Regions from separate parts of the Comamonas sp. CMM02 genome, predicted to be linked through region 3. Evidence: riboswitches for the same ligand, from Rfam matches in the RefSeq annotation. Region 3 holds a riboswitch; each other region holds the start of a gene.
The links. A riboswitch is a leader RNA that binds a small molecule or an ion and turns the genes downstream of it on or off. The one in region 3 is predicted to bind cobalamin.

Region 1: it holds a riboswitch for cobalamin, as region 3 does, so the genes downstream of both, cobO (cob(I)yrinic acid a,c-diamide adenosyltransferase) here and IB213_RS07400 (TonB-dependent receptor) in region 3, are expected to answer to the same signal.
Region 2: it holds a riboswitch for cobalamin, as region 3 does, so the genes downstream of both, IB213_RS11410 (glutaredoxin family protein) here and IB213_RS07400 (TonB-dependent receptor) in region 3, are expected to answer to the same signal.
Region 4: it holds a riboswitch for cobalamin, as region 3 does, so the genes downstream of both, IB213_RS13090 (TonB-dependent siderophore receptor) here and IB213_RS07400 (TonB-dependent receptor) in region 3, are expected to answer to the same signal.

What each region holds. Positions count from the first base shown of each region.
Region 1 is NZ_JACUZW010000003.1:219,193-226,922, reverse strand. It holds gene cobN (cobaltochelatase subunit CobN) at 1-1,878, opposite strand, end outside; gene cobW (cobalamin biosynthesis protein CobW) at 1,878-2,954, opposite strand; gene IB213_RS10540 (ABC transporter ATP-binding protein) at 3,019-3,807, opposite strand; gene IB213_RS10535 (iron ABC transporter permease) at 3,807-4,847, opposite strand; gene IB213_RS10530 (ABC transporter substrate-binding protein) at 4,844-5,638, opposite strand; gene cobO (cob(I)yrinic acid a,c-diamide adenosyltransferase) at 5,722-6,348, opposite strand; cobalamin riboswitch at 6,470-6,689, opposite strand; gene IB213_RS10520 (hypothetical protein) at 6,967-7,185, shown strand; gene IB213_RS10515 (LysR family transcriptional regulator) at 7,403-7,730, opposite strand, start outside.
Region 2 is NZ_JACUZW010000003.1:404,763-412,492, forward strand. It holds gene nrdF (class 1b ribonucleoside-diphosphate reductase subunit beta) at 4-963, opposite strand; gene nrdE (class 1b ribonucleoside-diphosphate reductase subunit alpha) at 985-3,114, opposite strand; gene nrdI (class Ib ribonucleoside-diphosphate reductase assembly flavoprotein NrdI) at 3,111-3,533, opposite strand; gene IB213_RS11410 (glutaredoxin family protein) at 3,535-3,762, opposite strand; cobalamin riboswitch at 3,933-4,160, opposite strand; gene IB213_RS11415 (LysR family transcriptional regulator) at 4,498-5,400, opposite strand; gene metE (5-methyltetrahydropteroyltriglutamate--homocysteine S-methyltransferase) at 5,504-7,730, shown strand, end outside.
Region 3 is NZ_JACUZW010000002.1:484,992-492,721, forward strand. It holds gene IB213_RS07400 (TonB-dependent receptor) at 1-1,339, opposite strand, end outside; cobalamin riboswitch at 1,466-1,691, opposite strand; gene IB213_RS07405 (hypothetical protein) at 1,785-1,970, opposite strand; gene miaA (tRNA (adenosine(37)-N6)-dimethylallyltransferase MiaA) at 2,069-3,082, opposite strand; gene IB213_RS07415 (multidrug effflux MFS transporter) at 3,124-4,314, opposite strand; gene IB213_RS07420 (alpha/beta hydrolase) at 4,497-5,351, opposite strand; gene IB213_RS07425 (methylglyoxal synthase) at 5,444-6,313, shown strand; gene IB213_RS07430 (porin) at 6,389-7,360, opposite strand; gene gdhA (NADP-specific glutamate dehydrogenase) at 7,649-7,730, opposite strand, start outside.
Region 4 is NZ_JACUZW010000003.1:782,283-790,012, reverse strand. It holds gene IB213_RS13110 ((2Fe-2S) ferredoxin domain-containing protein) at 1-434, opposite strand, end outside; gene IB213_RS13105 (ABC transporter ATP-binding protein) at 431-1,225, opposite strand; gene IB213_RS13100 (iron ABC transporter permease) at 1,222-2,307, opposite strand; gene IB213_RS13095 (ABC transporter substrate-binding protein) at 2,304-3,305, opposite strand; gene IB213_RS13090 (TonB-dependent siderophore receptor) at 3,424-5,583, opposite strand; cobalamin riboswitch at 5,738-5,984, opposite strand; gene IB213_RS13085 (hypothetical protein) at 6,479-7,504, shown strand.

The sequences.
Region 1 (7,730 bases), on a different contig from region 3:
ACTTTCGGCACGGGTCAGAGGCGGCATCAGATGGTCGATGATCACGGCCTGCGCGCGGCGCTTGGCCTGCGTGCCCTCACCCGGGTCATTGACGATGAACGGGTACAGGTGCGGCATGGGGCCAAACACCAGATCGGGCCAGCAGCTACTGGACAGCGCCACACTTTTACCGGGCAGCCATTCCAGATTGCCGTGCTTGCCTACGTGGACCATGGCGTCTGCATTCCAGACTGTGCGCAGCCAGTAATAAAAGGCCAGGTAGTAATGCGGCGGCACCAGATCAGGGTCGTGGTAGCTGGCCATGGGGTCCAGGTGATAGCCACGGGCAGGCTGTATGCCCACAAACACCTGACCGCAGCGCAGGCCCGCAATCATGAAGCGGCCCTGACGCAGCATGGGGTCACTATCTGGTGCGCCCCAGCGCTGCAGCACGGCTTGCTGGTTCTGTACCGGCAGGCTGGCAAAAAAGGTCTGGTATGTGGCCAGATCCAGACTTTGCAGAGCGGGCCGCACGCCCCAGGAGTCCGGGTCGTTGGTAATGCCCTGCTGAAGGTGTTCCATCAACACGTCACCATCAGCGGGAACAGCATCGAGCACGTAGCCTTGCTGCTGCAGCGACTGCAGGATATGAATGACGGATGCTGGCGTATCCAGCCCCACGCCATTGCCAAGCCGGCCTTCCTTGGTGGGGTAGTTGGCCAAAATAAGTGCCAGGCGCTTGTCTGCATTGGCTTTCTGGCGCAGGCGGCACCAGCGCTGGGCCAGCTCCACGACAAAGGCCAGGCGCTCGGCATGGGGCTGGTACTGCACCACATCGGACTGGGTCAGCTCGCTGCGGTGTGACAGGCCCTTGAAGCTGATAGCGCGGGTGATGATGCGACCGTCCACTTCGGGCATGGCCACATGCATGGCGATATCACGTGGCTGCAGCCCATGGGTGTCGGCCAGCCAGCTTTGCTCGTTGCCGCCCGACATGATGACTTGCAGCACCGCAATATCGCCAGCCAGTGCGTGGTCGCCGGGTGTTTCCAGCGAGGATTGCGAAAACGACGTGGTGTTCAGGATCAATGCCACCTGATGCTCGGTGCACAGCTGGTGCAGCATAGCCATGCAACTTGCGTCCTTGAGCGACAGCAAGGCCAGCGGCAGAGGGTTCATGCCTTGTGCCAGCAGCTGCTGGCACAGTGCCTGAAATACCTGCGTATTGCCCGACTGCAAATGCGCCCGGTAAAACACCACCATGACCACAGGGGCACCTTCTTGCCACTGCATGGCTCCCGGTTGCAGCCACTGCTGCACGGAGGCGGCATCGTGCTCGGGGTGGTAGACCGCAACGGATGGCAGGGGCCGGGGTGGGAGCGCCGGTTGCTCGCCACCCAAAAAACCATGCCAAAGGTAGTTAAAAAACTCCCGCGCGTTGGCTGCCCCACCTTCGCGCAGATACCGCCAGATGCTGCGGCACTGCTCCATGGACGCGGTACTTTTGCGCAGCAGATTCAGATCCTCCGTGGTGTCCCCGGAGAACATGACCAGCGTGATGGCCTTGAGGCGACAGATTTCGCGAATGCGCTCTGTGCCATACGGCCAGTAGCTTTCACCACCGAGATGGTCAATCACGATCACCTTGGCGTGCTGCAGCACCTCATCTACATACAAATCCACCGAAGCGGGCTGGCGCAAATGCATGAGATTGGCCAGCCGCACCGTGGGTAACTGCTCGCCGTTCAGCCCTTGCAAGTGGGCATAAGCGTCGGCCAGCAACGACAGCGTGGTGTCGGCAGCGCTGAGCACCACCACATCGGCAGGCGACTGTCCGAGGCTGGAGACAAAGGCTTCATCGTCCACAAAGCCGCCGGGCTGAACTGCGAGCAAATGCATCAGTGCGCTCCAGCGGTCAGGGTGGCCAGCTGGGCATGAATAGCGGCTTCATCTAGATCGTGGCCAATGAACACCAGATAGGTCTGCCGCGTTTCGGTGTCTGTCCAGCGGCGGTCAAAGTAGCTGTCAAAACGCTTGCCCACGCCGTGTACGACCAGACGCATAGGCTTGCCGGGCACGGCAACAAAGCCTTTGACGCGGTAGACGGTTTGCTCGGAGACAATGGCCTGCAGCTTTTCCAGCAAAGCTTCGCGCTCCATTTCAGGCAGCTTGACGACGATTGAGTCGAACTCGTCATGGTCGTGGTGGTCGTGCGCCTGACCTTCTTCATGCCCATGGTGGCTGTGGCGTTCATCAATGCTTTCTTCCGATGCGCTGAACAGGCCAAGCACCACAGCCAGATCGATCTGGCCATGATCGGCAGCCACAATCTTCACCTGTGCAGGCACTTCCTGGCGCACGATGGCCTCCACTGTGGCCCGATCTTCGCTGCTGGACTGGTCGAGCTTGGTGAGCACCACCAGGTCAGCGGACATGAGCTGATCTTCAAACAGCTCATGCAGGGGCGACTCGTGGTCCAAATTTGGATCTTGCCTGCGCTGGGCATCCACAGCTGCCGGATTGGCTGCGAACTGGCCTGCAGCAGTAGCGGGCACATCGACCACGGTGATCACTGCATCTACCGTGCAGGCGTTCTTGATTTCAGGCCAGTTAAAGGCCTGAACCAGTGGTTTGGGCAGCGCCAGGCCGCTGGTTTCGATCAGGATATGGTCGATATCGCCACGGCGCGCAATCAGCTCACGCATCACGGGATAGAACTCTTCTTGCACTGTGCAGCACAGGCAGCCGTTGGCCAGTTCATACAGCTGTCCGCTTTGCTCGCCCTGCTCATCCTCGCAGCCAATGCCACAGCCGCGCAGGATGTCGCCATCAATACCCAGTTCGCCGAACTCGTTGACGATTACGGCGATACGGCGGCCATTGGCGTTGTTCAGAATGTGGCGCAACAGCGTCGTTTTTCCACTGCCCAGAAAACCCGTCACGATGGTTGCAGGGATTTTGTGGTTGCTTGTCATATGGAGTGTCCTGTTGTTCGTTCAAAAGAATGTGGCTTGCTTGCAGCGCACGCGGGAAAGGTTTTCATTGAGTGACCGGCCGGCAGCGCCACGGCACAACGTAGCCCTGGCTCTCGTGCTCGCCGTGCATGGCCTGTACCTGATAGACGTGCTGCAAATTTGCTGGCGTGAGCACATGGCGCGGTGCACCACAGGCCACGGCAGAGCCGCTTTGCAGCAGTAAAACCCGATCGCAAAAGCGACTGGCCAGCGTCAGGTCGTGCAGCACCACCACAACAGCCTGACCGGCGTTGCACTGAGAGCGCAGCAGCTCCATCACGCTGAGCTGGTGGTAGGGGTCAAGTGCAGCCACGGGCTCATCGGCCAGCAGCAACGGCGCCTGCACAGCCATGGCGCGGGCCAGACGGGCGCGGGCACGTTCACCACCTGAAAGTTCATTGAGATGGCGGTGCTGAAAAGCTTGCAGGTGCATCGCGCTCAGCGCTGTATCAATGGCCTGCTCATCGGCGCTTGAAGCTGAGCGGATGCCAAACCGGCTTTGGTGCGGCAAACGCCCCAACGCCACAAAGTCACGCACCTGCAAAGGCCAGGCTACCTGGTCACCCTGAGACAGATAAGCCAGCCGTTTGGCCCGCTGGCCCGGTGCAAGACGCCCCAGGTCCTGACCATCCAGCAGCACCCGGCCCTGGTGTGGCAGCAATTGCGCGATAGCACGCAGCACCGTGCTTTTTCCGGCCCCATTGGGGCCTATCAATGCGAAAAGCTCACCGGACTGCACCTCAAAGGACAAATCCTTCACACAGGTCTTGCCAGCCCAGTCAACCTGCAGCGATTCAATGGCCAGTGTGCGCATCAGCGGCTCCTCCAGCGCTCACGCACCACCAGATAAAAGAAGAACGGGGCACCAATCAAGGCTGTGACTACGCCCAGCATCAGCTCTACCCGGCCACTGAGCAGTCGCAGCGCAATATCAGCGCTGAGTAACAGCACTGCGCCACCCAGAGCGCTGGGCAGCATCAGCCGTGAAGGTCGATACCCGACCAGACCGCGAAACAGGTGCGGCACCACCAGCCCGATAAAGCCAATGGAGCCGGTGACCGCCACGCTGGCCCCCACGCACAACGCGGTGCCTGCAATGATTTGTGCACGCAGTCGCGGCAAATTCACGCCCATGCTGGCCGCTTCATCTTCACCCAGCGTCAGCGCATCGAGCTGGCGGCCACTGAAGGCCAGTATCAGCAGGCCCAGCGCGATAAACGGCAGACACAGGCGCACCTCATCAAAACTGCGGTCTGCCAGAGACCCCATCAGCCATAGCACGATGTCTTGCATGTCGGTGGGCGTGGGTGCCAGATTGATCGCCAGAGATGTCAAGGCAGCAGCCAGCGACGACATGGCGACACCCGCCAAAATCAAGGTGAGGTTGCTCGCGCCTTTGCTGGCAATACGGTAGAGCACCGTGGTTGCCGCTGCTGCACAGCCCATAGCCACGGTGGGCAGCAGCCAGGCGTTCCAGTGCCACAGCCCAAAATAGATGCACAGCACGGCGCCCAAACCAGCGCTGGAGCTGACACCCAGCAGACCCGGTTCGGCCAGCGGGTTGCGCAGCAGCCCTTGCAAAGCTGCCCCGGCCATGCCCAGCGACATGCCCACCAGCACTGCCAGCACGACCCTGGGCAGGCGGATTTCCTGCATGATTGACTGGTGCCGCAGCGCCAAATCAGTGGCCTGCTGCTGCAGGATCACAGACCACCAGTCGGTGACGCCGATGGACACCGAGCCGATGCCCAGCGAGATACAGCTGAGCATCAGCAGCACTGCCAATAGAGCACCATTCAAAACCCAGGCATTCGAGAAATTTGACAGCCCAGCTCGCACGGGGATTGCATTCATGGTTTGCCCACCTCGTGCGCCAGAGTCTGAGTGCTGGTCAATGGCAGCTGCAAGGCATCCACCTGCGCGGCTACCGACTCTGCCGCTTCAATCAACAGCCAGTTGCTGCAACCCCAGTCGTTATGCGCCAAGGCCACCACTGGAATGCGCTGGAGCAGCTTTTGCATCTGTGGATGGCGGCTCAGTCCAGAGCGGGCATATGCCACGTCGTTGACCAGACCGGGGGTGATGAAAATATCTGGAGGGTTGTGCACGATGCGTTCCAGATCAATGCGCCCCCATCCATGCAGGCCCAGTGCTGTGGCGTGGTTGCGCAGTCCAGCGGCCGTGAGCACCGCATCCACATGGGTCTGCTTGCCAGCACTTCCACCATTGGGCCGCAAATACAGGGCATTGAACGGGCGCGCAGTTTGGTGCAATTGCGCTAAACGCAGCGACAGACTCTCCAGCAGCTCTTGCGCGGCCGGCTCTCTGCCCAGGGCTTTGCCTATCTGGCGGGTGCTGCTGAAGATGCCGTCCCAATCGGTGGGAAATGGCACGGTCACGATCTGGACGTTGTACCGTTTGAGCAGTGCCGTCTGGTGGCGGGCATTCCAGCGGCGCGAGGCCAGCACAATGTGCGGCTTGCTGTGCAGCACATCTTCTGCGGTAGCTAAGTTCGACGGGAATTTTTTAGCCTGGGCCACCATGGAAAAGCGCTGCGCATCTTGGCTCTGACGCGAGAGCGAAAGAATTTGCGAAGGATCAGCCAGACTCAATGCCAGGGTATCGGCACAGATATTGGTGGACATGAGAGTTGGCAGCTGAGCCGTATCAGCCCACAAAGGCCCACACAAAAATGCCACGACCGCGCATGAAGGCAAAGTCCAGCGCATCAGAAATCTACGCCCGCTTGTGCCTTGACCCCGGCTTTGAATGCATGTTTGGTCTCTGCAATGTCACTGACGGTGTCTGCCAGCGCTGTCAGCTGCGCGTGCGCAGAGCGACCAGTTATCACCACCGTCTGCCCTTGTGGCCGGTTTCTGATGGCTTGCAGTACGTGCTCCATCTGCAGATAGCCGTACTGCAGCATGAAAGTCAATTCATCGAGCACCACCAGACGCAGGCTGTCATCACAGAGCATGCGTTGCGCTGCCTGCCACGCTATATCGGCTGCGGGCTTGTCGGCATCCCAGTCGCTGCGCTGCCAGGTGCAACCTGTTGCCATGGCGTGGTATTGCACCTGAGACGCTGGCCCTTGACCGAGCAGACCAAGGTGGTGCAAGAACGTGATTTCACCCGTAGCGTGCGTGCCTTTGATGAACTGCACCACACCCGCACGCAGCCCGTGTCCCAGTGCGCGGTACAGCATGCCAAATGCAGAAGTCGTCTTGCCTTTGCCATGGCCTGTGAGCAGCACAACGATGCCACGCTCTGTCTGGGCACGCTCTACTGCGGCCAGAACCTGTGCCTTTTTTTCCTGCATGCGCCCGGCATGCAGCTGTTTGAACTGTTCGTCCATGCTCTCCCCGAGCCATTACACGATGAAAGGCATGCAAGGAGGAGGAGATGTGTGCGGCGGGCCTGGGCCACACAATGAGGTGAGACTGGGCCTGTCAGCAAACGGCCCACACCCCGTGGCATACAACTGCGTTCGAACAGGTCGGTATTCTGGCTCGCCGTCATTCAGGGCACACCGCCTTCCCGGATATGTCATCCAGTGGCATTAAAGTGTGTCTGTCAGGCTTACAGCAGCGGGGGCTGCGCCGGAATGTTCAAGGCCAAAGCCTTGAGGTCACCGGACTTCCCGTTTCACCCCGCCGTGCGTTTGCGCGGCAGGACTCCCGTTCGTAGGCGCTGATTATAAGAGTCAGATGCCAGACATCTGGTGCACAGAGACCGTGCCGCGCATCCCCACTGCCAGACTGGCGCTGCAAAAACACTCTTGGCCATGTGCACGACATTGCGGCCATTGGAGTTCAGTCGTGCCAAGCGCCCTGTGAGGCAGGTAAGGCCGTTGAGGCAATACTTCGCATTCCCGGCCTTAAATTGGTAATTGGCAAGCACGCGGCTCTAGTTTTGACAGCATCTGGCACCATCTTGGATGAGTGTCCGTCTAAAAATCACCCATCGCCAAACAATGAAAACAATCGACGAAATGCTGAATCTTGACTTGCTGACCCATGAACAGCACCGTGAAATCAGTGCCTGGATTGCCAGTGCTGAGTCCCCTGAAGAGATACTGCAAATGCCAGCGACACTTTGGCAAGCTGTCGAGCGCGCCAGCCTGGAGATGGGGGTGAACGAAGATCTTTTACGCCCACCGTCACTGGATGCCGACAACGTTGCCTTGTGCTGAGCCCATCTCCTGAACGCCCATATCAGCCGCTTTTGGAGGCCTTCGCTGCAGATGGGCAGTACTTGCAAACTGGCACATATCGCGAGTGCGCCTGAAGGCACAAGGCCTTGGAAGCAGCAGCACCCGAGCCAGCGAAAGAATGCACGCACATGGCGCGCAGCACCCCCTCAGACAAGCCCCCGGCGTTCGGAACCACATTTCAATGCTTGAGGTGACATTAGCCAGCCTGCGCTGGAGTGAACCTGTCTTCATACACACCACAGGCCCAATCGATAAACACCCGCACTCTGGGTGAAAGCTGATGGTGAAATGGATACAGCGCAAAAACCGGACGCGCAGGACACATCCATTTTTCAAGCACTTGCACCAGACGCCCGGCTTGCAGGTGCTCTTGCAGGCGAAAGCGGGGGGCCTGTATCAGTCCACAACCGGCAAGTGCTGCACTGGTGTAGCACTCTGCATCGTTGACTGAGAGCCAGCCGCTCGCTTCAAATTCGGCGACCTGCCCATCCACAATGACCGTGAAAGGGTAGCGACTGCTGCTG
Region 2 (7,730 bases), on a different contig from region 3:
CGTTTAAAAATTCCAGTCTTCATCCTCGGTGGCTACGGCCTTGCCTATCACGTAGGAAGAGCCTGAGCCGGAAAAGAAATCGTGGTTTTCGTTAGCGCTGGGGCTGAGTGCAGCCATGATGGCTGGGTTTACCTGGCAGAGGTCATCAGGGAACATGGGCTCAAAACCCAGGTTGCTCAGCGCCTTGTTGGCGTTGTAATGCATGAAGCGTTTAACGTCCTCGGTCAAGCCGACGGGGTCGTACAGCTCTGCTGCATAGTGGCACTCCAGCTCGTAGAGGTCATACAGCATGCCGAAAGCGGCCGCTTTGATGTCCTCTTTCTCTTCAGCCGAGAGCTTGGCAAACGCCAGCTGAAACTTGTAGCCAATGTAGTAACCATGCACGGCTTCATCGCGGATGATCAGGCGGATCAGGTCGGCGGTGTTGGTCAGTTTGCCGCGGCTGGACCAGTACAGAGGCAGGTAAAAGCCGGAGTAAAACAAGAAGCTCTCGAGACAGACTGAGGCAATCTTTTTCTTGAGCGGTGTTTCCATGGCCTTGTACTCATTCAAGATGAGCTCTGCCTTCTTCTGCAGCCAAGGATTCTCTTCAGACCAGCGGAACGCTTCATCAATCTCTGCGGTCGAGCACAGGGTGGAAAAGATCGACGAGTAGCTGCGTGCGTGTACCGCTTCCATGAAGGTGAAGTTAGACAGCACCGACTCTTCGTGGGGTGTGACTGCATCGTGCATCAACGATGGTGCGCCGATCTGGTTTTGCACCGTGTCCAGCAGCGTCAAACCGGTGAACACACGGATGGTCAACTGCTGCTCATTGGGGCGCAGTGTGGCCCATGAAGGGATGTCATTGGAAAGTGGCACCTTTTCTGGCAGCCAGAAATTGGCTGTCACGCGGTTCCAGATTTCCAGATCCTTCTCGTCTTCAATGCGATTCCAGTTGATGGCTTGGGTCAGTAATGTCATGACTCTCTCTTTGTCTTTCAATTACAAGGTGCAAGACACGCAGGCCTTGACCTCTGTGCCTTCCAAAGCCAGCTGACGCAGGCGGATGTAATAAATGGTCTTCACGCCTTTTTTCCAGGCGTAGATTTGGGCGCGGTTGATGTCGCGCGTTGTGGCGGTGTCGGGGAAGAACAGTGTCAGCGACAGGCCCTGGTCCACATGTTCCGTGGCTGCGGCGTACACATCAATGATGGCGTTGGGGCCAATCTCATAGGCATCACGGTAATACGCCATGTTCTCGTTATTCAAGAACGGGGCAGGGTAGTACACGCGACCGATCTTGCCTTCCTTGCGAATTTCAATGCGCGAGGCGATAGGGTGGATCGACGAGGTGGAATTGTTGATGTAGCTGATCGAGCCTGTGGGTGGAATAGCTTGCAGATTGCGGTTGTACAGGCCGTGTGCCATGACATCTTGCTTGAGCTGCTCCCACTCGGCACGGCTTGGCAGTGCCATGGAGTTTTTCTCAAACAGCGCGCGCACGGTGTCAGATGTCGGCAGCCAGTCGCGAGTGATGTACTTGTCAAAGTACTCGCCGGTGGCGTATTTGGACTGATCAAACCCGACGAAGCGTTGTTTTTTCTCTTGCGCAACCAGACACGATGCACGCAGGCAGTGGTAGGCCACCGCAGCAAAGTAAACGCTGGTGAACTCCACTGCTGCAGGGCTGTCGTAATGGATCTGCTCGCGCGCCAGGTAGCCGTGCAGATTCATCTGGCCCAAGCCAATTGCATGGCTGTCATCATTGCCCTGGCGCACGGAAGGCACAGAGTTCACTGCACTCATTTCCGAGACAGCCGTCAGTGCGCGGATGGCGGTTTCTACCGAGTCACCCAGCTTGCCACTGTCCATGACCGTGGCAATATTGAGCGAGCCCAAGTTGCAGGAAATATCGTTGCCAATGACTTTGTAGCCCAGATCTTCATCCAGCACGGATGGGGTGTTGACCTGCAAGATTTCTGAGCACAGGTTGGACATGTTGATGCGCCCAGCAATCGGATTGGCGCGGTTGGCCGTGTCCTCAAACAGGATGTACGGGTAGCCCGACTCAAACTGAATTTCAGCGATGGTCTGGAAAAACTCTCGCGCCTTGATTTTGGTTTTCTTGATGCGCGGGTCGTCCACCATGGCCTTGTAGTGCTCGGTGACCGAAATGTCGGCAAACGGCTTGCCATAGACGCGTTCTACGTCGTAAGGCGAGAACAAGTACATGTCATCGTTGCGCTTGGCCAGCTCAAACGTAATGTCAGGAATGACAACGCCCAGTGACAGGGTCTTGATGCGAATTTTCTCGTCAGCGTTTTCACGCTTGGTGTCGAGGAAACGCATGATGTCGGGGTGGTGGGCATTCAAATACACCGCACCTGCGCCTTGGCGTGCACCCAATTGGTTGGCGTAAGAGAAGCCGTCTTCCAGCAGCTTCATCACAGGAATCACGCCGGAGGACTGGTTCTCAATGCCTTTGATGGGGGCGCCCAGTTCGCGCAGATTGCTCAGCAGCAAGGCCACACCGCCGCCGCGCTTGGACAGCTGCAGCGCGGAGTTGATGCCGCGGCCAATGCTTTCCATGTCATCTTCTAGGCGCAGCAGGAAGCACGAGACCAGCTCACCGCGCTGACGCTTGCCCGCGTTCAGGAAGGTGGGCGTTGCGGGCTGAAAGCGGCCAGCAATGATTTCTTCCATCAAGCGCATGGCCAGCTTTTCGTCACCGCGTGCCAGTGCCAGTGCCACCATGACCACGCGGTCTTCAAAACGCTCCAGATAGCGCTTGCCGTCACGGGTTTTGAGGGTGTAGGCGGTGTAGTACTTGTAGGCACCCAGGAAGGTCGGGAAGCGGAACTTCTTGGCAAACGCTGCTTTGAAGATAGCTTCTACAAAGCTGGGGCTGTAAGCGTCCAGAACTTCGGCTTCGTAGAAGTTTTCTGTGCGCAGATAGTCGAGTTTTTCTTCCAGCGAATGGAAAAATACGGTGTTCTGATTGACGTGCTGCAGGAAGTACTGGCGAGCCGCCATACGGTCTGCATCAAACTGAATCTGTCCCTTGTCGTCGGGCAGGTTCAGCATGGCATTCAATGCATGGAAATCCAGCTTAGTCGGAGAGATAGGGGTCATAACGAAGCATCCATGGCGTTGGAATTGAGAGGAAAGTGCTGATGGATGTGCTGCAGGCGAAGCCAGTCGCTGGAAGTGCCCGCCATTTCAACGCGGTGTAGCAGTGGTACCTGGCATTTGTGCGCAATCACATCACCAGCTTGCGCAAAAGTGACCCCAAAGTTGCGGTCGCCACAGGCGACCACAGCTCGCAACCATTGGCGATGCTCTGGGGCATTGAGAAATCGAATCACAGCTTTGGGAACCGCTCCCTTGCCTGTCGCGTCACCAAACGAAGGGGTCACCAAAATGAATGGAGCATCCACTTTGGGCATCTCTTCGTCTGGGCTGCGTGGAATACGCAGTCCAGTCAAGCCTGCGTTGCTCAGCAATCGTGCGGTGTTGCCAGTTTTCGATGAATAGAAAACCCAGCGAGCCATTTCAGGTAGTGGCAGAGATTGCGGCTAGTCGTTCAGGGCGGAAACCACTCCAATGCTCTTGACCAAACTGCACCACAGGCACTTGGCGGTAGCCCCATGCTTGAACTTGTGCAGCTGCCTCCGCGTCTTGTGAAACGTCAACTACTTGGTACGAGACACCCTGACGATCCAAGGTGCGCAGCGTCATGGAGCATTGAACGCAATTAGGTTTGGAGAAGATTTTGATCATGAAGCCTACGAGAGCACCAAGTCTGGCGAGGATGGGCGTTGATTGCACAGAGCACGCAAGCAGGCATCCCGCATGGATGCGGGTGCGCTAAGAAGTGCGTGCGGTAGGCAAATTCAACCACCCAGGCGTCCCCGCCTGTACGGTTTGAGAAACGTGTTACCTGCTCAAGGCGGGTAACACCGTGTGTTGGTCGGTATCCAGACTGGGGGCATAAGTCACACGCCTTCCCGAAGAACTATCTTCAGTGGCTGTTTGTGTCACTGTGTGAACCATGAGTTTCACGCCGCACTTACTGTTGCGGGGGCAGTTCAGGTTAGAGCGTTTGAACGCCCCTCCTGATTCCCGTTTAACACTTGCCTGAGAGCGCAGACAAGTGCACCAACGGGGTGAATTCTAAGCGGTTTAAAAAGGATTGGCGGACTGCCTTGTCTTGTGTTTTGGTGGTATGCAGCCCCCAGAATCTGCACTGATGGCGAAAAAGTCTGGCGGTTGAAAACCTCGTTTTTGCTTTGAATTCAATCGATTGCGAGACCGTTTAAAGGTGTTCTTGAGCACGCTGCGCGTGTGTCTTGAGGCAGCGATTGGCCGGGATTTGAGCGGTGCTTGCGCCCAACTTCTTTAGGGGTAATGGGGAATGGGGGGCAGTTCACCACATCCACTCTGGGTGATTGCCTCTAGCCACATTCCAGGCCACAAGCTGCATGGCTTTGTAGCCATTGGTAACAGACTGGGTGTTCATGACTCCAGCGTCTTTTGCAGTGGCTGGCGAGCCAGCTCAATGAACGCACGCAAATAGTCGGTGGACAAGTCCGCTTCTCTGGCCCCCAGGTAAATTTGCTTGGCAATCCCGCGTGCACCAAGTTGCACAGGACGCACGGGCATTTTGCTGGCGTACTCTTGCACCAGCCATCGGGGCAGGGCGGCCACTCCACGGTTGCTGGCCACCATCTGCAGCATGATGTCTGTGGTTTCAATCGTTTTATGCCTGCGTGGTGCAATGCCTGCAGGCAAAAGGAACTGGTTGTAAATGTCGAGGCGGTCTGTGGCGACCGGATAGGTGATGAGCACCTCCTTGGACAAGTGCCGTGGTTCTACAAACTCGGCTGTAGCCAGTGGGTGGTTGCTGGCGACGACCAGAACCTGTTCGTAATCGAAGACGGGCTGAAAATGCAGCCCGGGTTTGAACAAAGGGTCTGGAGTGACCAGCAGGTCAATTTCGTAACCGAACAAGGCACCAATTCCACCGAACTGGAATTTCTGTTTGACGTCCACATCCACGTCGGGCCAGGCCGCCAGATAGGGCGAAACAATTTTCAGCAGCCATTGGTAGCAGGGGTGGCACTCCATGCCAATGCGCAGGGCTCCTCGATCACCCTGTGCAAATTGCATCAGGCGCTCTTCGGCCAAGTTCAGCTGTGGCAGCACGCGATTGGCCACTGCCAAGAGATATTCCCCCGCCTGGGTTAAACGCACGTTGCGCCCCTCGCGCGTCCAGATGGTGGTGCCCAGTTGTTGTTCCAGTTTTTTAATGCTGTGACTGAGTGCCGACTGGGTCAAGCACAGGACGTCAGCTGCGGCTGTGAGTGTGCCTTGCTGGTCCACCTCTTTGATGATGGATAGATGGATGCGGTCGAGCATATATATGTCTGAAATTCATCTATATGTGAGAAAAGACCATTTTACGTCATTGATCTAGCCAAATACGATGCGGTCATTGCAACTTTTGGCAAAGAAAAATCAAATGACGACCATTCATAACCTAGGTTTTCCCCGTATCGGAGCTCAGCGCGAACTGAAGTTCGCTCTGGAGTCGTACTGGAAGGGCGAGAGCTCTCGCGAAGCGTTGAAAAGTCTGGGGGCAGACTTGCGTGCTCGCCACTGGGAGAGTCAAAAAGGCATTGATCTGGTGCCTGTGGGTGATTTTTCTTTTTATGACCAAGTCCTGGACATGAGCTTCACGCTAGGCAATTTGCCCGAACGTGTGCAGCACTTTCATGGGGATGCGCTGGACAACTATTTCCGCGTAGCCCGCGGTCGTTCGGCACAGGGCACTGATGGGCACAGTCACTGCTGTGGTGGTGTGGCTGCCGGTGAGATGACCAAATGGTTTGACACCAATTACCACTACATCGTCCCAGAGTTCACTGCAGACACGCAGTTCCAGCTCGATGCCACGCGCCTGCTGGCGCAGCTGGCAGAGGCAAAGTCACAGAACGTGAATGCCAAGCCTGTGATCGTGGGCCCTGTCACGTACCTGGCAATTGGTAAGGCCAAAGACGGCAGCAACAAGCTGGACTTGCTGCAAAAACTGTTGCCGGTGTACGCACAGCTGCTGAACACGCTTGCCGAGCAGGGCGTGGAATGGGTGCAGGTGGATGAGCCTTGGCTGGTGACTGAGCTGGATTCTGAATGGCAGCATGCCTACAACCTGGCCTACCACCAGCTCAAAGCATGCCGCGTGAAACTGCTGGTGGCGACTTACTTTGGGGCTTTGCTGGATAACAAACACCTGGCGGCCAACCTGCCAGTGGCCGGCTTGCACGTGGATGCTGTCAACGGTAGCCGTGATGACGTTCAGCAGCTGATCGGTTTGTTGCCAGGCAGCAAGGTGCTGTCGGTTGGCGTGATCAGTGGACGCAATATTTGGAAAACTGACCTCAGTGATGTGCTCGATTGGGTTGAACCCCTGGCTGAGCGTCTGGGGGAGCGACTGTGGATTGCGCCTTCATGCTCTTTGCTGCACGTCCCCGTGGATCTGAACAGCGAACAAAAACTGGATGCCCAAGTGCAGTCGTGGCTGGCGTTTGCTATTCAAAAGCTCGATGAGCTGCGCTTGCTGGGTCAAGCACTTGCGCAAGGGCGTGAGGCCGTCTCCGTGCAGCTGGCAGCCAATAGTGCGGCACTGCAGGCGCGCCGTACTTCTGATCGAGTGCACAACCCAGAGGTGCAGGCAGCGCTGGCGCAGATCAATGCGCAGTTGGGTCAGCGCCAAAGCAGCTACAGCGTACGTGCACCGCAGCAGGCTGCGCTGTTGAAGCTGCCACTGTTTCCCACGACGACGATTGGCTCTTTTCCGCAGACGGCTGAAATTCGCCATGCGCGCAGTCAATTCAAGGCCGGACGTCTGGCCTACGCAGCCTATCAAGCTGCCATGCGCGCTGAAATCGAACGCAGCGTTCGCGAACAAGAGGCTTTGGATCTGGACGTGCTGGTGCACGGTGAAGCCGAGCGCAACGACATGGTTGAATATTTTGGCGAGCAGCTGCAAGGCTATGCATTCAGTCAGTTTGGCTGGGTGCAATCTTATGGGTCACGCTGCGTGAAGCCGCCCATCTTGCTGGGGGACATCAGTCGCCCCAAGGCGATGACGGTGGAATGGATCCAGTATGCGCAGTCACTGACTTCGCGCCCCATGAAGGGCATGCTGACAGGCCCTGTCACCATCTTGAACTGGTCGTTTGTGCGTGATGACCAGCCGCGCTCGGTGTCATGCCAGCAACTGGCACTTGCTATCCGTCAAGAGGTGCTGGACCTGGAGAGGGCCGGTGTGCATGTGATTCAGATTGACGAAGCGGCATTGCGTGAAGGTCTGCCTCTGCGCAAGTCCCAGTGGGCTGAGTATTTGAACTGGGCGGTGGAGTCTTTCCGTATCACCGCCAATGGGGTACAGGACCGAACCCAGATTCACACCCACATGTGCTATTCGGAGTTCAACGACATCATTGCTTCTATTGCCGATATGGATGCTGATGTGATCACCATCGAAACATCGCGCTCAGACATGGAGCTGCTGGATGCGTTTGAGCACTTTCAGTATCCCAACGAGATTGGCCCGGGTGTGTATGACATTCACTCGCCCAACATTCCATCTCAAGAGCACATCGTGCAGTTGATGCAAAAGGCTGCAGAGCGAATTCCGGTTGATCGCCTGTGGGTCAACCCGGACTGCGGTTTGAAGACGCGCCAGT
Region 3 (7,730 bases):
CAATGAAACCATTAAAGGATGTGATGCCGGTCATCCAGTCTGTGGTGAAAAAGCGATCCACATCGGGGGTAACAAAGGCATCGCTGTAGTTGGCGAACAAGGCCAGCTGGGGCGACAGGCGGTGGTTGGCGCCCAGCTCCCAAGAGGTCAGGCGTTTGTCGGATTCAATGGACTGGCCTGCGATTGGGCTGTAGCGGTATGTGACCTGTTCCCGGCGAACACCCGCCGACAGCGTGAGCGCATCCAGCATGTACTGGCCCTGCAGGAAGAGTGCGCGATTGTCTTTGGTCGTGCGGTTGTCCACTTGTGAGCGCACGCCATCAAAATCCTGAAAACCTGCGTTGATGACCACAGCATCATTTTGGTATTGCAAGGCCAGCTCGTTGGAGATGTAGCGGTAGTCTGAGGCGAACTTAGAGGCTGGGTACAGCGAAGACTTGTCCTCGGCGTGGTGGCGCGCAGAGAGCTTCCATTGCGTGTTGAGCTGGTAGTCAGCGCCCAGGCTCCAGTGGTCAGTTTGCAGTTTTTGCTGGGTATAGAGGCTGTTTTTGTTCATGCCCGGCGTGGCATTGAACTCTTTGAGTGTCAGTGAGCTGGGGTAGCGCGTATCAATGTGCGAGGAGCCAGCTTCAAAGTCCAAGCGCAGGTTGTCGACGGGCTTGACACCAGCGGCGAAACGCCAGGTGTTGGCTTCTGACTGGTCTTTGTGGCCCGAAGGATCTTTGTCGCTGAAGCCGCCGGCCTTGCTGTGGTCCAGCGTGGCTGAGAGGTCAAACTTTTCACGCACCAGGCCTGCAGTGGCAATCGCGCCACGGTTGCCGTAATTGCCGGCATAGGTCTCCAGACTGACGCCGTTGTGGGGTTTGGTGTAAATCTGAATGGTGCCGGCAGTAGCGCCATCGCCGAACATGACAGCGCCGCTGCCCTTGGTGATTTCAATGCGTTCAATGTCGCTCAGGGAAATCGATCCGATGAGCTGCGGTGCCATGTCGATATTGTTCAGACGGCGGCCATTGACGGAGATGACGAGGTTCTGAAAGCCATCGTTGCCGTAGCCACGCATGCTGATTTGGGGGGCGTAGCGGTTGCCGTAGCTGGGTGTGACCTGCAGCGAGGTTTGCTGGGCCAGATAATCAAACAGCGAGCTGGCGCCAGAGCGTTCAATATCGCTGCGGGTGTGGACTTCAGAGGCGTAGGGCGCATCTTGGTCGCTCATGTCTATGCGGGTAGCAGACACGGTCACCGGGGTGTTGAAAGTTTCTTGGGCGCTGGCACCGTGCGCAAGCACGGACAAGGCGGCGCTCACAGCCAGTGAGCACCGGGAAAAACGGAATGACATGAAGAAGACCCATCTGACCACGGCTTGCGTCCCCGCAAGATGTGGTGTGCCGCACATGGATGGGCTGCGTGGCCGGTGCTCAGCGCACAGCGGATGCTGTGCGCGTCTGAGCTACCCCGCAGCACATCCGCTCAAGTACGTTTCGGCCGGTCTCCGGGCTCATGCGTTGTCTGGTCAGGCAGCTGCGTCCCCTTCCCAGAGCCAGGGCTCCAGTGGTTTGATGACGCAGTTAATCGCATTTACCGTTGCGGGGGCAGCACAGGCATGGCTGGCACCAGTGGGTGTAGCGCACCTGTTTCCCGTTTAACCCTTGCTAGAACAGCTTGTGGGCACCGATCACGTAAAAACTGCTCCCTATTGGGAGCAGTTAGTGAATGATAACGTAGCGTTTGGTAACCGTCGCAGCGCAATGCTGACGGCCTGTAGCTGCAGGCTCTAGGGCTAGCTAGCGTGTACGCACTACGCTGGTGTCAATCTCACCGTACACCGTTACGCCACTTTTCTGGCTGGCTGATGTTTCAGAGGGCTGGTAGTAATGGTCCTGCGCGCAGCCAGACAAGATCAGCAGGCTGGCAGCCAGCGCTGCATAGCTGAGACAGCGCGGTAATAACGAAAAGCGGGGGCTTGGCATGGGCGGCTCCTTGATCCAGCAAATACATGCATCCTAGGCCTGCACAAGGCGCAGCCGTGTGTCAGAACGTAGGTTGAGCACCCTGCACATGAGGTCATTCAGGCTTTGGAGGGTGCCTGGGCAGCCTGCACCACAGACAAGGCTGCTTGCACCAGATGCATGGTGGCCATGGGGTCATCGCAGGCAATGGTGTGGCGCTGGGGCATGCTGCGCAGCCAGGTGATCTGGCGCTTGGCCAGCTGACGGGTGGCGGCAATGCCTTTTTCACGCACCAGATGCATGTTGATGCTCGGCTTGCCCTGACGTTCTTGCCAGTCCAGCTCTTCCCACACCTGACGGTAGCCCACGCAGCGCATGCTGGAGACATCAAGGTGCAGGTCGCCGCGTGCGCGCAGGGCCTTGACCTCGTCCAGAAAGCCGGCTTGCAGCATGTCGTCAAAGCGCTGGGCAATCCGCTCGTGCAGCCAGGCGCGGTTATTGGGTTCTAAAGAAAAGAGGGTGCAATCGAACGCAGGCTGTGCGTTTTCAGCTCTTTTTTTGGATTGATGAAAGCTGGACAGCGGTTGACCGGAGACATGCCACACCTCCAGCGCACGCTGAATGCGCTGGCTGTCTGCTGGGGCCAGGCGTGCTGCAGTCTCCGGGTCTACCTTGGCCAGCTGTGCATGCATGGCTGGCCAGCCTATTTCTGCAGCCTGCGCATCCAGCTGGGCGCGTACTTCGGGGTCTGCGGCAGGCATGTCATCTATGCCATCGAGCAAGGCTTTGAAGTACAGCATGGTGCCACCTATCAGCAGTGGAATTGCGCCGCGTGCACGGATTTCACCAGCCAGACGCTGGGTGTCTTGAACAAACTCCGCAGCGCTGTAGGACTGCAGGGGGTCCAGAATATCAATCAGGTGGTGGGGCACCGCCGCCTGCTCTTGGGCGGAGGGCTTGGCAGTGCCGATGTCCATGGTGCGATAGACCAGTGCAGAGTCCACGCTGATGATTTCGCTGGCCTGGCCGCGTTGAGCAAGAACGGCGGCCAGCGCCAGTGCAGCATTGGTTTTGCCAGAGGCGGTCGGGCCTGCAATGGCAATGCAGGGCAGTGTGTGGGTGGAGGCAGTCAAGATCAGCAAACGAAAAGCGGTTCAAACCAAACCAGCGTGCCTTAATGCGCGCTGGGGGCACCGTGGCGGCGCACCAGCGTCCATGATGCCAAGGCTGCGGCCAAACACCAGAATCCCAGTCCGAAAACCAAGGGGTACACAGTGCCATTGAAGCTGCGTCCCAGAATTTGCCCGGTGGCAAAGGCAAACAGCATCATGATGCAGCCGTTCAGGGCAGAGGCCATGCCTGCAGCTTTGGGGAAGGTGCTGACAGCACCGCTTTGCCCGCAGGGTTGCTGAATGCCGTGGGCAATGGGAAACAGCAGGCACACGCAGGCGTAGGCCATGCCGTTGCGTACATCGGCCAAAGCCAGCGCGATGAGCAGCACGGCGCACAGCATGGCCAGCGCACCGGCCACAGCCACGGTATTGCGCACGCCCATGCGTGGCAGCAGTTTGCGGCACAGCATGGTGCCGCCGATATAGATCACGCCATTGGCAGCCAGCAGCCAGCCTACGTCGGTGGCTGTCCAGCCCAGTGCATCGATGAACGTGAAGGGCGAGCCGGTGAGAAAGACGACCAGCCCTGCATAGGAGCAGGTGGTGGTGGCGGTGTAGGCTAAAAAGGTGCGGTTGCGCACAATGGCGCTCCAGTTGTGCCACAGCCGCTGTGGCTGCAGTGCGTGTGGATTGAAGTGCTGCATGCTTTCCTGAAAGCGCAGCCACACCAGCAGCCAGGTGGCAATACCCACCACAGCCAGCACCGCCATGGTGGAGCGCCAGCCCACATGAATGGCCAGCCAGCTGCCAATCAAAGGGCTGCAGCAGGCCAGCACGCCAAGGCCAGACAAGGCTTTGGACATGACCTGAGCGCCTTGCACAGGCTGGTACAGATCACGCACGATGGCGCGTGCGGCCATGACAACCGCCCCCATGGCCGCGCCCTGCAGTGCGCGAAAAGCGATCAAGGCATCCATGTCGGGGGCGAAAACACAGCCCAGAGCTGCCAGCACATACAAGCCAATGCCTGTCAGCAAGATGGGGCGACGGCCCCAGCGGTCAGACGCAGGGCCCCATGCCAGCTGTGAGCAGCCAAAGGCCAAAATCAGTGCATAAAACGTGGTTTGTGTCTGTGACACGGAGGCATCGAGCTGCTGCGCCAGCAGTGGCATGGCGGGCAGGTACAAATCGGTGGTCAGCGGCTGAAAGCCCAGCAGCAGGGCCAGCAAGCCGATGATGAAAAGCGGGGACATGGCCGCAGTAGATGCGGTAACCGAAGCAGGAGAAGATGACACAGAGACACGTACCAGGTAGCAAACAAAAGACCGTCGACCAACGGTCTTGCGCAGGCTAGCAGAACCACCTGGGCGTGGTGTCGCTTGGATAGAACAGATGCCAAAAATGCTGTTGATGCTTGTCTGGCAAGCACCAGCAGCTATGGATTTTTTAAGCTTTGCAGCTGGCTTAATGCAGCGCGGTACTGGGGCAGGCCTGCGCTGTTGGTGCTGTGGTGGGTGCCGCCATCTACTAAAACCCATTGCTTGGGCCCGATGGCGGCTTCATACAGCTGCTGCCCTTGCGCCTGCGGTATCAGGGCGTCGGCACTGCCATGCACCACGACCACGGGGCTGCCCACTTGCTTGATTTTGGACAGCGAGTCGAACTTTTGCGTGATCAGCGGCCCCACAGGCAGCCAGCCCCATTGAAAACCACGCGCCATGTCACGAATGTTGGTGAAAGTGGCTTCCACAATCAGCGCTTGCTCATCGTTGACGCGCGTGGCCAGGTCAATCGCAATGGCGCCACCGAGCGAGTGGCCAAAGATAACGCGAGGCTGATCGGGGTGATGCTGCGCTAGCCATTGCCATGCGGCCAAGGCATCTTCGCGTGCGGTGATTTCAGAGGGGAGCTCTTTGGGTTTGGTCTGGCCAAAGCCCCGGTAATCAATGGCCAGCACCGAAAAGCCCAAGCTGTGCATATTGCGCATGCGCAGCGTAGAGCCTGTGACGTTCCAGCGGGCACCGTGCAGATACAGCATCACGGGTGCTTCGGGGTTGCGGTGGGGGAGCCACAAACCATGCAGGCGCACGTCCTGCTGTGCGTGCTGGCTGCGAAAGCTGATCCACACATCGTCCATGCCCTGCATATTGGCGCGTTGCCAGATGCGGTCGCTGGGCTGAAAGATCATCTCGCGCTGCTTGGCATCGAGGGCCGAGCAGCCTGCAATCGTCAGTGCCAGCGCAACAGCGCAGGTCCACGCCAAGGTGCGCAGTGCTGGAGGCGAAGTCATCCCGGACAGTTTCATAGGTTGGTATTTTGGGTCTATGCTTGCCGGCAAGTGTGCACGACCAAGTGCCTGTGTTGTTAAGGATGAATCAGACCATGCTTTTAGGCCTTGCCGCCAACCGGCTCCATCACCAGACCGAAGACGCCGCCCTGTTTGATTTGCTGCGGGCGTGTGAGTCAGGCATTCGTGAATTGAACCTGGGCCTGCACGCTGTGGGGCGCACTTACGATGCCATTGCTGCAGCAGACATGATGCACCGCTACCCGGGGCTGGTGCGCTACCCCTATGGCCGCGAGGGCGGCTTGATGAAGCTGGTGGCCGAGGTGGTCGGAATGGGTGAGGGGCGCACGCTCGATGGTGCCATTTACCTGACTGACCCGGTCGACCCGTCTTCTATTTTTCCGGAAGCGCTGGCCTTGAAGCGCCAGTGCGTCATTCATGGCAAGCCCTTTTTGTCGACCGTAGCCAGTGCACGCGACTGGATAGAGATGGAGCGCATCCATGCAGGCCTGGTGCGCGACCGGCATGCAGACCGCTTTCATGACTATGCCAGCCACACGCTGGCACTGATTGCCCACGATGCCATGAAGCCCGCCATGCTGGAGTTTGCGGCACACAACTTTGAGCTGCTCTCGCGCTTCAAGCGCCGGGTGGGCACGGGTACTACGGGCCAGAAACTCAATGAAATGGCGTGGAGCAAGGGCTGGCCGGCCGATAAGCCCTGGGTGGATCGCTACAACAGCGGCCCCTTGGGCGGTGATGCGCAGATTGCGGATCTGGTGCTGGAGCGCCGCTGCCAGCGGGCTATCTTCTTTGAAGACCCGCACGTGGCCCGCCAGCACGAGGCCGACATTCAGTTGCTGGAGCGTGCGGTCACAACGGTGACGCACGAGGCGGTGTGCATCACCACGCCCAAAGTGGCACAGCGCTGGTGTGATGCGGCAGTAATGCGGGCCAAGGGCTAGGCCACAGGGCACTCAATGGCCATGAAAAAAGCAGCCAGAGGGCTGCTTTTTTTGTGTGCTTTTCAAGCCCGGGCTTTAGAAGCTGTGGCGAATGCCCGCGGACACGGCCTTGAGGTCTTCGTTGGCCACCATGTCGTCAGAGCCAAAGCTGGCACCGTGCCTGTTTTGCAGCACGGTGTAGAAGGCGTACAGCTTGGTGCGCTTGCTCAGGTGGTGGTTGTAGCCCACGGTCCATTGCTGCGCTTGTGCCGGGCCTGCACCATTGGCATGGCCAAAGTTGGCCTGAATGTCGCCCGCGCCCACCGCGTATGCCACGGCGATGCGGCTTGCGTTGGCCTTTTGTGTCACGCCAGCCACCACGTCCTGGCTGCGCTGGTGGTAGCCGGAGACCGTCCAGCCACCTTCTGACCATGTTGCACGCAGTGCGTATTGCCTGGCTTGCGCCCATTCGCCGTAACCAGCACCGAACGACCAGTTGCCATGGTCATAGTTGGCGGCCATGTCATAGGCGTTCTTGCCCAGATTGCCAGCGGAGCGTTCGTGGAAGCTGACGGAGGACTCCACGGTCAGGCTGCCCATGGCGGGTGACTTGTAAGCCAGGCGGTTGTTGGCGTTTTCAACACCTGCGTACAGCGCATCGGCGGTGATGCCGTAGTCCTCGTTGTGCAGGCTGGTGCGGTCAGCCACAGCGTAGTACGAGGGGTTGAAAAAGCGGCCCATGCGCACAGTACCGAAGGCACCTTCCAGATTCAGCTCGCTGCGGTTGCTGAAAAACTCGGTGTTGCTGATGCTGCCGTCATCGGAGTTGATGGCGCTTTCCAGGATGAAGCCCATCTTCAGGCCATTGCCCAGGTGTTCCTGGCCCTTGAAGCCAAAGTAAGAGCTGCTGTTGTTTACGCCGTTGATGCGGTCATTGCCCGTCTTGACGGATTCGATGGCGGTATCGATACGGCCGTACATCGTCACGCTGGAGTCAGCAGCTGCAGCGGTGGCACAAACGCCGAGCAGGCCGAGAGCGGCCACTATGTTGTTCAGAGAAAATTTCACGTTCAAAGCGCTGTCAAAAGCGCTGTCAAAGAAGGTCGCTACGCTGCAAGCACAGCCTTTTGGGTTGCGCCAGTAAGCACCACCACAGGTTGGCACTTGCTTTGGAATGCCCATGCATTCCGGGGGGCGCAGTTATAGCGCCCTGTGGCAGTCCTTGCTGCTGCTAGGACATTGGTAGCGCTCCAGCAAGGCGATTCAAGCACTCAAGGAGGTTGGGCTTTTCATTGCGCGAAACAAAAAAAGGAACCCGGAGGTTCCTTTTTTGATGTGCAGCTTAAAGCGGCTGATTTAGATCACGCCCTGAGCCTGCATGGCTTCTGCCACCTTCACAAAACCAGCAATGTTGGCACCGTCGATGTAGCTGACCGAG
Region 4 (7,730 bases), on a different contig from region 3:
ACCGTTGCGGCCAGTACATCGGCCAGCTGCGGTGTCTGCACCAGGGGGGCGGCAAAGATCAAGCGTTGGCTGTGTGGGCCGCTATCAGTACGGTCAATACGGTCAGCACGCCAGCGCATGATCAATTTGTGCAGCCAGCGGCGCAGCGATGGCTCGTCAGGCACCATCACCGGCAAGATGACGATGGTTTGCGCCGCGGCACACAGGTCCAGTGCTTGGGGCAGCGCGGGCTGAAAACGGTCCACAAACGCGGGCTGCACCGACAAGAGTGGCAGCCCCCGTGCCACCAGCGTGGCATGCAAGTGCTGGGCCAGTACAGTCAGCTCGCTCTCACCGCTGGCGTAGCCAGCACCCCGGCTGAGAAGAACGATGGCCAGTGATGCTCTGCAGCCCGCCGCGGCACTGGTACTGGGGGGCAAGGGGGTGCAGGTCATAGCAAGTTATCCGGCAGAAATTCAATCAAGGGCTTGCCACTGCGCGGGCTGGTACGCACCAGCGCACGCACGCCATACACATCGGCAATGATCTCGGGCGTCAGCACCTGTGCCGGCGTGCCTTGAGCGACTACAGCGCCATCCTTGAGCAGGTACAGCCGGTCACAGTAATGTGCGGCCAGGGGCAGCTCGTGCAGTGCAGCCAGCGCTGTCATGCCCAGGCTTCGGATCAGGTTCATCAGCTCGAACTGGTGTCGCACATCAAGATGGTTGGTGGGCTCGTCCAAAATCAGTAACGGCGCTTGCTGTGCCAGGGCGCGGGCCATGAGTACACGCTGCTTTTCACCGCCGGAAAGGGTGGAGAACATGCGCTCTGATAAAGCCTGCGCATCCACCCGCTGCAGCGCCTGTGCAACGATGCGAAAGTCTTCTTCACCATCCCGTGCGAACGGGGACTGGTGGGGGGTGCGACCCATCAGCACCACATCGCGCACGCGCAGCTCAAACTCGCTGGCGTTTTCCTGTGCCAGTACAGCCATGGCGCGGGCATTCTCGCGTGCACTGGTGTGCCAGACATTGCGCTCGTTGACTTGCACGCTGCCGCTGGCCGGTTTCAAGATGCGGTAGATCATGCGCAACAGCGTGGACTTTCCGCTGCCATTAGGGCCCAGCAGGCCAACCAGCTCACCTGGCGTCACATGCAGGCTGACATCGTGCACGATGCGAGCTGCAGCGGCTTGCCAGCTCAGGTTCCGGGCCTGCAGATGCGCGCTGTGTGATGGGCCGCTCATACAGACAATCTTTCACGTGCGTTCTTGCGGCACAGCATCCAGACAAAGAAAGGGCCACCGAGCAACGAGGTGATGACGCCGACTGGCACTTCTGCCGGTGCAAATGCAATGCGTGAAACCACATCCACCCAGATCAGAAAAATCGCCCCTACCAGTGCAGCCACAGGCAGCACGCGCCGGTGCTCGGCCCCCACCAGCATGCGGGTGACATGGGGCACGATCAGGCCCACAAAACCAATCGGACCGGTCAACGCCACCAGCACGCCGGTGACCAGCGAGACCAGTACAAACAGCCAGCGCCGTGTGCGCGTGGTATCCACGCCCAGCGTGGCGGCGCTTTCTTCGCCCGACAGCAGGGCGTTGAGCGCACGTGCCTGCGTCAGCAGCAAAGCGGCGCCCACCACCAGCAGCGCAGCAGGCAGACCCAGCTCATCCCAGCGGGTGCCGGCCAGGCTGCCCAGCGTCCAGGTCAGTACCGAGTTGGCCAGCTCACGCTGATCGGCAGTCAGAACGATGAGGCTGGTGACGCCGCCCAGACAATACGCAATGGCAACGCCGCCCAGGATCAGGCGCGATGCCTGCAAGCGCCCATTGGCGTAGGCCAGCAAATACACGCTCACGCAGGCGATCAATGCGCCGCCAAAAGCGCCCAGCGGTAAGGCCAGTTCACCCGCAAAAGCCAATGCACCAAAGGCAAGCACACTGACCGCACCCACCGATGCGCCCGACGACACACCCAGCAAATACGGGTCGGCCAGCGGATTGCGCACCATGGCCTGCATCGCCACACCCACCAGCGCCAGCCCTGCGCCAGCAAGCGCCGCCAGCAGTACGCGCGGCATGCGCACGCGCCAGACAATTTGAAATTGCGCCGTGCTCCAGTTGCCGGGCTGCAGATCCATGCCCAGCCGGGTGCCGATCTCATGTGCAGAAATCAACCAGGCTTGCTGTGGCGCAATGCGCACGGGCCCCAGCGTGATGGCCAGTGTGAGCGACACCAGCAACACAGCCAGCAGGGCTGCCAGCCATAGCGTCAGCTGGCGACGTTGCAGCGCAAAGGCCACGGTGGTGGATGTCTTCATGGCAGGGTGACTAGCTGGGGGTGCAGCGCGTGGGCCAGCCTGCGCGTTGCCTCCACGTTGCGTGGGCCGGGCGTGGCTTCAGAGAAATCCATCAGTACAAAATTTTGCTCGCGTATGGCGGTGACATCTGCCAGTTCAGGCTTGCTGAGCAAAAACTGGCGCTTGCCGTCGGGTGTGGGCTGGTCGTTGTCCACGATGACAATCCAGTCCGGGTTGCGCGCAATCACGTCTTCCCAGTTGCCTCGCATCCAGCTGCTGTTCAGGTCGGCAAAAATGTTGCTGGCCCCCGCTGCTTCGATCATGGCATGTGGCATGGCATAGGGGCCCGTGGTGACGGGAATGTCGGTGCCGCTGTCAAACACAAACACCTTGGGCTTGTGCGTCACATGCTGGAGTGCGCCGGTGATGCTTTTCAACTGGGCGCGCTGGCCATCCACCAGTTTCTGGGCCAGTGCTTCGATATCAAAAATACGGCCCAGCGTGAGCAGGTCTGCAAAAGTGTCTTCCAGCGAGACACGTTCACGCGCCACTTGGCGAATGCACGATTCAGTCAGTACATAGCTGGCAATGCCCAGCTCTTTGAGGCCGTTGGGCGTGATCTGCCCTTGGCGGAAACCGTAAGACCAGCCGCTGAAAACAAAATCTGGCTGTGCGTTCAACAAGGTTTCCAGATTCATGTTCTGGTTCGACAGATCGGGTACCTGTGTCAGCTGCGTTTGCATGGCGGGTGGCAGGCGGTGGATGTCTCGCAAGCCACCGTAACCGACCAGACGATCAGCTAAGCCCAGGTACAGAAATGTTTCAATGAGATTGATGCCGTGGACCACAGCGCGCTGCGGTACGCGGTCATAGGTGGTGGGCTGATCGCACACGGGCACGGTAATGGGGCCGCGCGGCGGTGCAGCCGCTTGCGCCATGTCTGGCTTGGATGACGCAGCATGGGAGGCTGTGGCCACCGGTTCTTTAGAGCAGCCCACCAGCACTGCGCTGGTCAGCAAAGAGGATATTAAAAATAAGAGCTGTTTGCGCATGAATACTGCGGTTTTCATATAGTTTTATATGTGAAATCGTTTAAATACAAGCGCTGATAGCTCTTATTTTTATAAAATTTGCAGATTAGAACGCGAACTCTGCAGTCACATCAAAGCGACGGCCTTCGCCGGGATAAGCCTGCCCCGCACCGCTGTTAGAGACTGCGGAAGAGACTGCTGAGTAGGTGTAAAGCTTATCGGTCAGATTGCGTACCGTCAGGCGGTAGGTAGTGCGGGCGCTGGGGTTCCAGCTCAAAGCAGCATCCCATACGGTATAGCCGGGGCTTCGGGACGTGTTGGCATCGTCCGCAAAGCGTGTACTTACAGCGCGCGCACCCAGTGATGCCTGCCAGTAGCCCATGGCATTGACGGTGTTGTAGTGCACCCAAAGATTGGCAGTTTGGCGTGCCACATTGGAGGGGGTTTTGCCGCTGAGGTCCTGGCCGCTTTTGATCAGCTCGTCATATTGGGCATCTACGAGCGCGAGGTTGCCGTCAATACGCCAGTGTGGGGTCAAGCGCAGCGCGGCAGTCAACTCCAGCCCTTGCGAGTATTGCTTGCCACCTTGTGTTTGCAGCTTCGTTTGCTGGTCGGTCGTGACGATGTCATTTTTCTCGATGCGGTAGGCCGCGACGGTCCATTCGCTATGTCCATTTGCAGACTGCTGCTTCAGGCCCACTTCCACCTGGCGGGCGGTTGTCAGTTTGTAGTGTTTGTTGGTGGTGTTGAGCGTCAGGATGTTGCCGACGGGGTCATGCCCTTGCGTGAACTGGCCGTAAAGGTTTGTGTGTGCGTTCAGTGCGTAGGTGCTACCCAAGCGCCAAGCTGTACCGTGCAAACGTGTGTCAAAAGCACCCACGCCAGATACCGGGTAGCGCGACATATCAGTCACGCCCTGGCGGATGCCACCCAGCAGCAGCCAGCGTTCAGACAGTGACCAGGCATCTTCGACATAAAAGTCATGCGTAGTGGCCTCTGTACGGAAGTTGGGCAACAGCGGCGAAGTATTGGGCCAGTGACTCCATCTTGGATCATTGACCCCGATGGTGTCGCTACCGGCGTAATCATTGCGGGCAAAGCGGAACTTGGCTTTGCTCACCTCCCATCCCAGCACCAGCTTGTGCGTACCGGCGTTGACGACAGCTTCCAGCCGGTTGCCGGTTTGATCCAGGTCGTGCGACAGTTCCAAATAGTCTGCAAGCTTAATCTGCTGAGTTGCTGGCCGGTAGCTGTACGCCTCAATATTGCGCCAGTAGCGGTCTGCCTTGAAGTGGTAGAGCTCATTGCGCACGGTCAGCTGGTCGTTGAGCTGGTACTCCACGCGCGCCCGCACACGTTGATCCTTGATGCTGATGGCACTGTCTTGCGTGTTGAAGTTGCGGCCCAGCAGGCTCTTCACGATGCGGCCATTGAGAGTAGGTGTACCAAAGTAGCGGGCCGGTTTTTGGTCGCTGCTGTCAACCAGCAACTCTGCGCGTAGTACGCCGCTGGGTTGCCAGCGCAAGGTGCTCATGAACTTGCTACCGTGGGATTGGCTCATTGCATGCTCGCCGCTGCTGGTGTGGCCGTACACGTCCATGCGGTAGCTCAGCGTTTCGCCCAGAGGGCCACTCATGCCCAGGCCTAAACGGCCTGTGTCGTACGAGCCAGCACCCACCATCACTTCACGCATCAGCTCGCGCGTGGGCTGCTTGCGTACCACGTTGGCTGTTGCTCCCACGGTGCCGCTGCCGTACAAAATAGACGCTGGGCCGCGCAGCACTTCGACGCGCTCGTAACCCCAGCTATCACTGGGGTAGGGCGTGGTGCTGGAGGCCACACCCAGCTTTACGCCATCTTCGGCAATTCCAACCGAATTGGTGCCTGTAAAGCCCCGTGCGCTAAAGTTCAGGCTGCTGTAACTGGTAGGCGACAGCGGCGTCATGCCTACGGTGCGGCCAATGATGTCGGCCATGCGGCTGTCGCCACGCTCTTGCCAGGTTTGTTCGTCCACATAGTCCAGGCTGGCTGGCAAGTCGCGCGTGGCAATGCCAGTGCGGCTGCCGGAGGTGCTGGCTTGCGACAGGCCCAGGCCGACATTGCCCAGGACCTCAACTGTTGGCAGTACAGGCAGTGCATAAGTGCTGGAAGGTATGGCCTCCTGCGTCTGCTCAATGCCGATATGCACAGCAGCAGGCTCAGCAGCGATAGCCATAGAGGCGGGCACCAAGCCGATCAGAACGGCAGGCAATTTGAAATGATTCATGGTGATCAGAGAATGCTGACCGCCTGCCTGCTGCTGATGAGATCTCGCTAGGGTTGTGGGCCGGTATCTGGTCCTGCCACTAGCTTGTTGCCATCACGCTGCTCCCCGCAGACGGTCGTTGCAAATGCTGGCGAAGAGGGGGGTGAACCCCATGTTGCACAGCGTTCAAACAGGCCGGTATCCGGGCTCACAGATGGCTTTGGGCTTGCCGCTCGCCTTCCCAATGTTGCCGCGCACCTCATGTTGAGGCCACGTAAAACATCAGTGGCTGGCCCTTGCACTGCATGCAAGAGCCTCGAGTCGGATTTATCTGTTTACCGTTGCGGGGGCAGCCAGGGCATTGCACCCTGTTCCCGTTTAACCCGGGAGTGAACCCGAGCACCTGTTGTACGAAATTGAATAAAAACATGGTGCACATCAGTTGTGCACAGCATCTTCATTCAATAAGCTGCGCAGTATATCGTGGCAAATCTCCGCACCGAGCGGCAGCGCCATTGAACAGCTGGCGCTTTGGCAAAGCGTGCATCGTCTTTTTCGAAGGGGCAGGCGTGCGCAAGCGACGTGTATGTCGATTGCCGGTGCTAGCAGCGAACGGCAGGTGATCGGAAAAACGGTGCACCAAGCAATTTCAGCAATGAAAAAGCCCCTTTCGGGACTTTTATGGGTTGCTTTGAACCCTGAATTTGGCGGAAAGCAGCTTCCGCCCCGAGCCTATATTTCATGCGCCTTGCGACGAGATTTATGAAACCTATAGACCATCCTACAGACCAATTCGTTTAGGACGCACGGGATACAGGCGGCTGCATTCGACCTCGAGCAGTCAGTGAGACGCCACTTTCTATTCGTAAAGGAAGTCATTAGACTCCAGCCAGTTTCACGTCACTAGCCTTGTTGAATGCCTGAAGAACCGACCTACTCACTCACTGACATCCCATTTATCGATCTTCAGAACGTCCAAGGACGATTCCTCATCTCAACATTGTTCTATAGCCAAAAAGCGTGGCGTATGTGGGTGCCTGCAGGAGGAAAACTGATGGAGATGCAGGTTGTTAGACCGGCGGAAATGTTCTACTTCGGGTCCGAGCCAGCATCAACAAACGATACTAAGTTTGACTTCCTGACCTTTATTGCCCAACAAGCAAGCTTTCCTCCGGTCAAGAAAGCGGTTGGAGGGCTGATGGATGACATTTTCAACCTCACCGCTTCAATAGCCAAGATCAAGCACTTGCACACCTCTAGAGCGGTACTTGGTGAGGGTGTGTCAAGGATGGCTGTCACGGAGGTTGAATACCTGATCTTCTTGTGCAGAGGAATCTTCGACTTTTTGCAGGAGGTGATATCCCGCTTATGGGAGGATGTAACTTTCTCCAACTTTTCACAGCAAAAGAGAAGTCTCAAAGATCGGCAGACGTTTTCCAAGGTCGTTGTTTACAACGGCGCTGAAGCCAGCTTCGAACAAATCAAAGAGCGTACTTCGATGCCTGACAGGCTGGTCGCTTGGTACTGCCGTCATACTCGCTTTTTTATGAGTCTCCGGGCGTTTAGGGATAACCTTGTACACTGCGGAACTCCCATTCAAACTCTTCTGGTTATGGAAGATGGTTTCGCTATCCAAGAACGAATGACGGCCTTCAAGGATATGGACGTTTGGTTTGACGAAGAAAGAGGGGCTAACAACATCGTTCCTCTGATGCCTGCCCTAGCGATGATCGTCTATAACACCTTGGCTGCATGCGAGGATCTCAGTCTTACCATGCGCGAGTGCATCAAATTCCCAGATGACCTCGCTCCAGGTATGAGCTTGTATATGCGCAGCTACTTCAACGAGACGTTCATGGAAATGCTCTTTGACCTCAACAAGCGCATGCAACTCTTGAGCCAACAACCAGGAGCGACGATGACAGGGATACGCATTAAATGACAGCAATGGGTCGATCTGCGACTGTCGCAGTCCGGTCATCTTGAGTCGCCCAACGGTCGACCCGCTCCGTCATTCGAGTATCAGCAATGATCCCAAAGCGCCGACACGTTCAACATCTCAATTTGCAGTCTCTTGCTGGCGCTGGAAACGGCCCAATAGCAAGGTATCGTGTCAGTCGCATCGCACGTCGTCAACCCAACATTAGGGTGACCGACGACATCGAGCT